2 regions of the Fictibacillus enclensis genome follow, and region 2 is predicted to be linked to the other one. Evidence: predicted binding sites of a transcription regulator. Region 2 holds the regulator's gene; the other holds the start of a gene.
The links. The regulator LexA, encoded in region 2, represses DNA repair genes until DNA is damaged. The targets are predictions, from matches to a motif close to CGAACATATGTTCG.
Positions count from the first base shown of each region.

Region 1 (4,090 bases), 550 kb from region 2:
CACAGAGGATGGAAACAGCACAAAGGGTCTGAGACCGTACAGCACAATAAAGACAATGGGTGCCCATACGCCCCAGGAAAGAATCCACTCCCTAAATACTTCCGGTGTTAAATTCAAATACTTGTGGTTGAAATACCACAGCAGGGCCACACTTATAGCGATTATTAAAATTTTCATCCAATTTCTTTTGCTGCGAATCAATCGATGTTTCTCCTCTCTCCTGTCTTACCTTTATATTTTCCATTACTTTCCGATAGAAGTCACTTTTATTTTCATTATATTTATGACATTTCCTCCTTACTCCTTCATAAGCTGTATAAAAAAGGAGAGACAGGGGGAGAGAAGCGATTTGAAAGTCATTGCGAAAAAACCCATCTATGCCAAAGATGCCGGCCAGTTTGTGCAGTTTACCAGCCGTTTTGAGGAACCGGTGTATGTAAAAAAAGGAGAGAAAACGGCTGACGGCAAAAGCCTTCTCGGATTGATTTCCTTATCGATCCAGCCGGGACAGGAGATTGAAATAACAAGCAGGGCCGATTTAGCCGGTCTGCAGGACCAGCTGTTCCAATCCGATCTGTTTGAAAACGCCGACTAAGCCGGCTGGTAATGAACTGCCCCCTGAATGCCAGTGGGGCAGTTTTTTCATACCAGCCAGCTGTTTTTTGCGCCTTATAAATGGATAATGGCGACGATTGTCTGCAGGTAAACGTCCTGCCGCCCTCCTGCTTCATCCATCATCCTGAGCATACGGCGGTAGGGATCGTAATAATGGATGCGTCCCCTCACTCGTTTGCTCGTGAGAGCGCCGCCCCGGCACATAATCTCCACCTGGCTTGCCTCTTCCATAGCCAGAAGAATCTGCTGATTCATCTCCTCCAGCAGCTGCTCATCCCATTCATGGTCTTCAGCTGCATCTCTGTCTTCCTGTTCCCATTCCCTTAAGTGCTTCACATGCTCCGGCAGCATCATGGAGGTCCATTTCAGGCTTCCTCGGTCTTTGATCATAGGTGAGGCGTCCTCCTTTCTCTATGCCTTATGGCCGCCCAGGAGGGTACTGCGGTGCAGTGCTGTCCCCCCGCTCGTATACGAGACGGCCCGAAGAAGAGCAGTTGATCCGTACTTTTTGCGGATATCATCCATCACATACCCAAGCTTTCGTTTTTTGGGATGCTCCAGCGTAAAGATGCTTAATTGAGTCTCATTGTCCTCGCACACATTGGAAAGGCAAATCGAAATCTTTCGGACGGTCTTTCCTTCATAAAACGTATGAAACAACTCCAGGCAGATCTCATAGATCTCCATTGTAATATTGGTCGGTTCCGGAACGGTTTTTGAGCGGTAAAACCCTCCTCCCCATTCCTCCTTGCTGTAGCCGATTCCAAGGCTGACCGTTCTCCCTGCCTTTTTGGCTGTCCGGGCCCTCCTTGCCACCTCTTCGCACATTTCGAGGATGACATGCTGTACCTCCTTCGGGTCCGTATAATCCCTCAGGAGAATCTGGCTTTTGCCATAGCTGATCTGTCCCTGCATAATGGGCGCCCCGACCTCCGAGAGGTCCACACCCCAGGCATGATAATACAGCTGGTTTCCCATAATGCCGAACTTTTTTTCCAAAAGCGCCAAAGGATAGTGGGCGAGATCCCCGACCGTCGTGATCCCCATCAGGTTGAGCGTCCGTTCCACCCGTGACCCAATGCCCCACATCTTGCTCAGGGGCGAAAGGATCCATAGTTTTTTCGGAATATCCTCATACGTCCACGTGGCCACCCCTTCCTTTTTCGCCTCCAAATCAAGACAGAGTTTCGCCATCAGCATATTGGGGCCGATGCCGATCGCGCAGGGCAGGCCGAACTCTTCCTTGATGGCGGTGCGAATGGCTGTTGCCAGCTGCATCGGCCCTCCCCATAACCGTTCGGTGCCGTCCGCCTGTATGAAGCTTTCGTCCACACTGTACGTATGAATGGCTTCCTTCGGGACGAATCGGTTAAGCAGACGCGTGATCTCCATGGAGCGCTTTAAAAAAAAGGACATTTGGGCGTCCACAATATGAATGCGGCTGTCTTTGGGAATTTCAAAAAGCCGGTTTCCCGTCCGGATACCAAAGTCCCTTTTTAAACAGGGAGAAGCAGCCAGGACCACGCTTCCCTGCCTTTCGGTGTTCCCGACGACGGCAAGGTAACAGTCCAGCGGATCCAGCCCTAAACGCACAGCCGCACAGCTGGCATAAAAACTCTTCATGTCCATGCACAAAATTGAACGATTTTGAACCTTGGAATAATCGATCAACTTCCTCACTCCTTCAAATACAAACGTTCGTTCCCTTTATTATGTATACCCATTTTAACCGAATATATGTTCTGTTCTCAATGGAAATTTTTTCAGGTACTTTTCCACCCTTAAAAATCATTGACCACGGATGGCAGGTAAGCTAAATTGTGTACAAGAGGAAAGGGTGAAGATAATGGAAGAGCGCCTGCTGCGCAAATGGCTGGAAAAAGCCTTGTTAACCTATTTTGACGATAAAGAAACCATCCCGTATACGGAAAAGGAATATGCCTTGCTTTTGGAGCACATCCAAAAGGATTGGCAAACCGCAGAAGGATCGGACCCTTACCTCGCCGTGCAGGATGTCGTATATGATTTTGTGACCCAACAATAAAAACCCTCTCTTGTCTTTAAGAGAGGGTTTGCGTTATCCGTTGCTTTCCACCGTTTCCTTTTCAAAAAAATGTTCCCATGCTTCCCGGATCCCCCCGGCGCAGTGGTTTTCTGCCCGGAAAATAAGCGGATGTTCAGGAAGCTTTTTCAGTTCATCCTGGCAGTTCCCCACCACAACGGCAGGATAGCCCATTGTAATCATGTCACGATCATTTCCGGAGTCGCCGGCAATAAGAACATTGGCTTTCTCCCACCCCTTTTCACGAAGCAGAAAGGAAAGGGCTTCACCCTTGCCAGCATTTGGCGGAAGAATGTCCACATCTCTGCCCGAGCTAAAAATCAGCTTGTGCGGTACTCCGTTTTCTTCCAGTTTTTGTTTTACTTCTTCAAATGCTCCTGCATCCTCGGCAAAGTAAGAAAGCCGGTGTGTAGATGGAATGGATTGAGGCGTAAGCCCGCTGCACTGGGCGGCAATCCGGGAAATTTCCTCGGGCCACCACTGCTCCTCCAGTGTTTTTTTCCATCGCTCATGAAGCTCCGGATCATCAAAATCATACATTTCTGTTCCTACATCGGAAATGAGGATGGATGGCATAGGGAGGTTTTCTGCCTTGATCAGTTCCATCGTCGAATCATGATGCCGTCCGGTCACATAGACGAGTTCAACCTCATAGGTTCGTTCCCCGTAATATTCAAATAAGGCAGAAGTCAGTTCCTTTTCTCCTACAAGCGTTCCATCAAGATCAGTAGCTAAAAGATGTGTAACGTTTTTTTGTTTCACCTTCCAGAACCTCCTCATATACCTGCTCGACTCTCGCTGCCACATTTGGCCAGCGATAATCGCGTTCTGCAAGAGAGGACGCCTGTTTGCCAAGCCTTTGTGCGATAATATCATTGTTTAAAATAATTTCAAGGGTCAAAGCCAGATCCTGCGGGTCTTTTGGTGTAACAAGCAAGCCGGTTTCCCCTTCAACGACCACGTTTTGCAGTCCGCCGACACGCGATGCAATCACAGGGCAACCGCAGGCCTGGGCTTCTGCGGCCACCATACCGAACGATTCATAATAGGACGGCACAACCGCCACATTCGCCGCATTAAAGTAGGCTGCCAGTTCTTCCTGGCTTTTTGGCCCGACAAAACGGACATAACGCTCGATTCCTTTTACCCATGAGCGCTGTTTCTCCGCCACCGGAAGCTGGTCGTCGTCGATCTCTTCCTTTTGTCCTCCGGCCAGAACCAGTTTGGTGTCGGACGGCACATCGCCCCATTGGATTAAATACCTGAAAGCTTGAAGCAAGGTTTCAACGCCTTTCGTTTCTTCGAGCCTTCCTGCATAAAATACCAAAGGTCCATGGACGCCAAGCTTTTGTTTGGTAGCTGATCGCTGGTTATATGGATAAAATGTAGGAGATACACCAATTGGAATAACAT
Region 1 covers NZ_CP126109.1:2,820,098-2,824,187, forward strand. The annotation lists gene QNH15_RS14810 (TVP38/TMEM64 family protein) at 1-201, opposite strand, end outside; gene QNH15_RS14815 (HPr family phosphocarrier protein) at 350-595, shown strand; gene QNH15_RS14820 (YolD-like family protein) at 670-1,005, opposite strand; gene QNH15_RS14825 (Y-family DNA polymerase) at 1,027-2,286, opposite strand; gene QNH15_RS14830 (YqzH family protein) at 2,462-2,659, shown strand; gene QNH15_RS14835 (HAD-IIB family hydrolase) at 2,693-3,439, opposite strand; gene QNH15_RS14840 (glycosyltransferase) at 3,402-4,090, opposite strand, start outside.
Region 1: QNH15_RS14825 (Y-family DNA polymerase) is a predicted target of LexA. The motif match lies at 2,346-2,359, and genes of this name have one in related genera.

Region 2 (4,090 bases):
AAACTGAGCGAATACCTCTTGCCAAGAACTAGAGCGTACCACGAAATCTGGCTGGACGAAGAAAAGGTGGCAGGCACACCGGATGCAGATGAAGTGGAACCGATGTACGGGCCGCTTTACCTGCCGCGTAAATTTAAAATCGGCATTGCTGTTCCTCCATCAAATGATATTGATGTCTTTTCACAGGATCTCGGATTCATTGCGGTTATTGAAGATGGTAAGTTGACTGGTTTTAATATTGCAATTGGCGGCGGCATGGGTATGAGCCACGGAGATAAGGAAACCTACCCGCAGCTGTCCAAAGTGATTGGTTTTTGCACGCCTGACCAGATTCTTGAGGTGGCGGAAAAAACCATTACCATTCAACGAGACTACGGAAACCGTTCCAAGCGAAAAAACGCCCGTTTTAAATATACAGTTGACCGCCTGGGGGTTGAAACCGTAAAAGAAGAATTGGAAAACCGACTCGGTTGGAGCCTGCCCGAAGCTAGAGACTTTTCCTTTGAGGATAATGGAGACAGATATGGCTGGGTTCAGGGTCTTCAAGATCAATGGCATTTTACGCTGTTTGTTGAAGGTGGTCGTATTACAGACTTTGAAAACTACAAGCTGATGACCGGCCTGCGTGAAATAGCCAAGGTTCACACTGGGGAGTTCCGTTTAACTGCGAACCAGAACTTGATCATTGCTAATGTGTCCGAGGAAAAGAAGCAGGAGATCACGAATCTTCTCGATCAATATGGAATGCTCAACAGCCAGAACGTTTCTGCTATCCGCCGAAATTCTATGGCTTGTGTAGCACTTCCGACGTGCGGCCTTGCTATGGCTGAAGCGGAGCGCTATCTGCCGGTGCTGATGGACAAAATTGATCAGATTGCGGATGAAAACGGGTTGCGCAACAAGGAAATAACCGTTCGGATGACCGGCTGCCCTAATGGATGTGCACGGCATGCACTCGGTGAAATTGGCTTTATCGGCAAGGCACCGGGCAAATACAATATGTATTTGGGTGCGGCTTTTGATGGCAGCCGTTTGAGCAAAATGTACCGCGAGAACATAGGGGAGGAAGAAATACTAAAGGAATTAAAAGTTCTTTTCCCGAAATATGCGAAAGAGCGTCTTGAAGGCGAACACTTTGGAGACTTTGTCATTCGAAGCGGAGTTATTAAAGCCACAACAGATGGCACCAATTTTCATTTTTAATCCTAAAAACAGCGGCCCGGCAGTTATGCCGGGCCGCTGTTTGCTTATTTTTAATGTAAGGTGCGGTACACACCAATTACTTTTCCGAGGATGGTCACGTTTGGAAGAAGGATGGGTGATAACGAAGAATTTTCAGGCTGCAGACGGATATGGTCTTTCTCTTTAAAGAACCGTTTGACGGTTGCTTCATTCTCGTCTGTCATCGCTACGATGATATCACCATTTTCCGCTGTAGGCTGCTGCTTTACGACAACCAAGTCCCGGTCGTAAATGCCTGCTTCAATCATACTGTCTCCTTCTACAGTTAACATAAAAACATTATCGTCTCCTACTACATGCTCTGGAAGAGAGAAGTACTCATCCACATTTTCAATGGCAGTAATCGGAGATCCAGCAGTAACCTTACCGATGATCGGCACATTGACGGATCGTGATTTTGTGATGATCTGGTCGGATTCAAGCCCCAATACTTCAATGGCCCTTGGTTTGGTAGGGTCACGGCGAATCAGCCCTTTTTTCTCCAGACGAGAAAGATGGCCATGAACGGTAGAGCTGGACGCCAGCCCGACGGCTTCCCCGATTTCCCGAACGGAAGGAGGGTATCCCTTTGCATTAACTTCCTCTTTAATAAATTCCAGGATATCAATCTGTCTTCTGGATAACTTTGTCATTATATTCGCACCTCATTCACTGAATACTCTTGAAAAAAGTATAGCATTTAAAAGCAAGATATACAAACATAAGTTCGAAAAAAACCCTTGAAAAGAACAGCTGTTCCCATTATAATGAGAACAAATAAGAACAAACATTCGCAGGGGTGATAGGAAATGAAGGGATTTTCACCGGTAGTTATGCTAATATCTATTGTTGCAGCAGGGTTTTTTATGTTTGCCCACCAGACACATGTTGAAGGCTCGAAGGAATATATGGAGATAACAGTTAATAAGGGAGATTCACTCTGGAAAATTGCAGAAGAATATACTAAGGACCATAAAAGCAATTGGGCATTTGTAGACTGGGTGGAGAAGAACAACGGAATACAGGCAGGGGCCATTACACCGGGCCAGAAGCTCATCATTCCAATCAAAGCAGAAAAAGACAGGTGATGTTACTTGAACGCCATTATTTATTGCAGGGTAAGCACAGAGAAGGAGGAGCAGGCCGCTTCTCTTTCCCGGCAGGAAGAAGAATTAACAAGATTGGCTAAAGAGCATGATTTTACGATCGTTTCTGTCATCAAGGAACGGGAAAGCGGGTACAGCCTCGAACGAGAAGGCTTGCTGTGCATCATTGAAATGGCCCAGAGCGGTGAATTTGAAGTTCTTTTGGTATCAGATGATACCCGGCTGGGCAGGGGGAATGCCAAAATTGTACTGCTTCATGAACTGCTGAAACGTGAAATTAAAGTGTATACCTTCAGCAGCCAGGGAGAGTATCATCTTTCCGAGGCAGAATCGATGGTGCTTGAAATTGTGGCGGTGGTAGAGGAGTACCAAAGAAAGCTCCATAATTTGAAAATTAAACGTGGAATGAAAAAAGCAGTTCAAAAAGGGTACAAGCCGCAGAAAAATTTAAAGAATATCCACAATGGCGGCAGGGAGCGCAAAGAATTGCCGATTGAAGAAATCATTCGTCTTCGCAGGATGGATCTTACGTTCGCTGAGATTGCAGGAACCCTCCGGGGATTTGGATATGAAGCATCGAAAGCAACGGTTCACCGGCGGTATAAAGAGTATATAGAAAGTGCTGTGACTGGAAACCCTACCTGATATTCGTTTATGATAGGCATATCGAATATAAAAGGAGAGGTGTTCATGCTTACACCAGACAAATTGGAACGGCTCAACTTTCTTGCAAAGAAGTCGAAACAAGAAGGTTTATCCACTGAAGAAGCTGCAGAGCAAAAAGAATTACGAGAAGAATATCTGAAGAATGTCAGAACTTCTTTTCAAAATAGATTGCATTCATTGACCATCATTGACCCTGAAGGCAATGATGTGACACCGGAGAAGCTGAAAGAAAGCAAAAAAAGCCAAAAAAATATAAAGCATTAAAAGGAAGCCTGATTTCAAATGAAATCAGGCTTTTTTCTTGTTGCAAAATTCTGAATTTCCTATATACTGTACTATAACAACTCTGGAAGGGGAGATCAAAGTGGCTTTTTCAATAACGGATTCTGTTGTAAAATTGTATCGTGAAATTGATTTGAACGAAGGTGAAGCCATTCGGCTTTTCGCAAGGTATGCAGGAAGCACTAGCCATGGCGGATACTCTGTAGGCGTAATTCCCGCAATGCCTGGTGATGGTGATCAAATCCATGAAGTGAGCGGACTGACGTTTTTTTTTAGACCGGATGATGAATGGATTCTTGAGGAAATGAAGCTGGATTATGATGAAACCGAAGACATCTTTTACTGTGACCTTCCCGCACTGGCGTAAGTGATATTGCCTGTATTATAACAAAAGTTATAATGCGGGCTTTTTTATTTGTATGAAGGGAATACTTTAAGGGAAACTAATGAAGGGCATTGTGCTTGTATAAACAGGCCAAAATGTTTATGATTGAATCGACAAATCTTTTACATATGTTCATATGTAGATGAAGGGATGATGAAATTAATGTCTACTGCTTCAATTGATCAATTATCAATTAACACAATTCGAACTTTGGCTATAGATAGCATCGAAAAAGCCAAATCGGGTCACCCGGGAATGCCTATGGGTGCCGCACCTATGGCTTACAGCCTTTGGACAAAGTTCATGAACCACAATCCTGAGAACCCGCAATGGTTCAACCGTGACCGTTTTGTACTGTCTGCAGGACACGGTTCCATGCTTTTATACAGCCTGCTTCACTTATCCGGCTATGATCTTTCCATGGATGACC
Region 2 covers NZ_CP126109.1:2,266,362-2,270,451, forward strand. The annotation lists gene cysI (assimilatory sulfite reductase (NADPH) hemoprotein subunit) at 1-1,203, shown strand, start outside; gene lexA (transcriptional repressor LexA) at 1,254-1,874, opposite strand; gene yneA (cell division suppressor protein YneA) at 2,031-2,309, shown strand; gene QNH15_RS12020 (YneB family resolvase-like protein) at 2,316-2,972, shown strand; gene QNH15_RS12025 (DUF896 domain-containing protein) at 3,018-3,257, shown strand; gene QNH15_RS12030 (HesB/YadR/YfhF family protein) at 3,358-3,642, shown strand; gene tkt (transketolase) at 3,823-4,090, shown strand, end outside.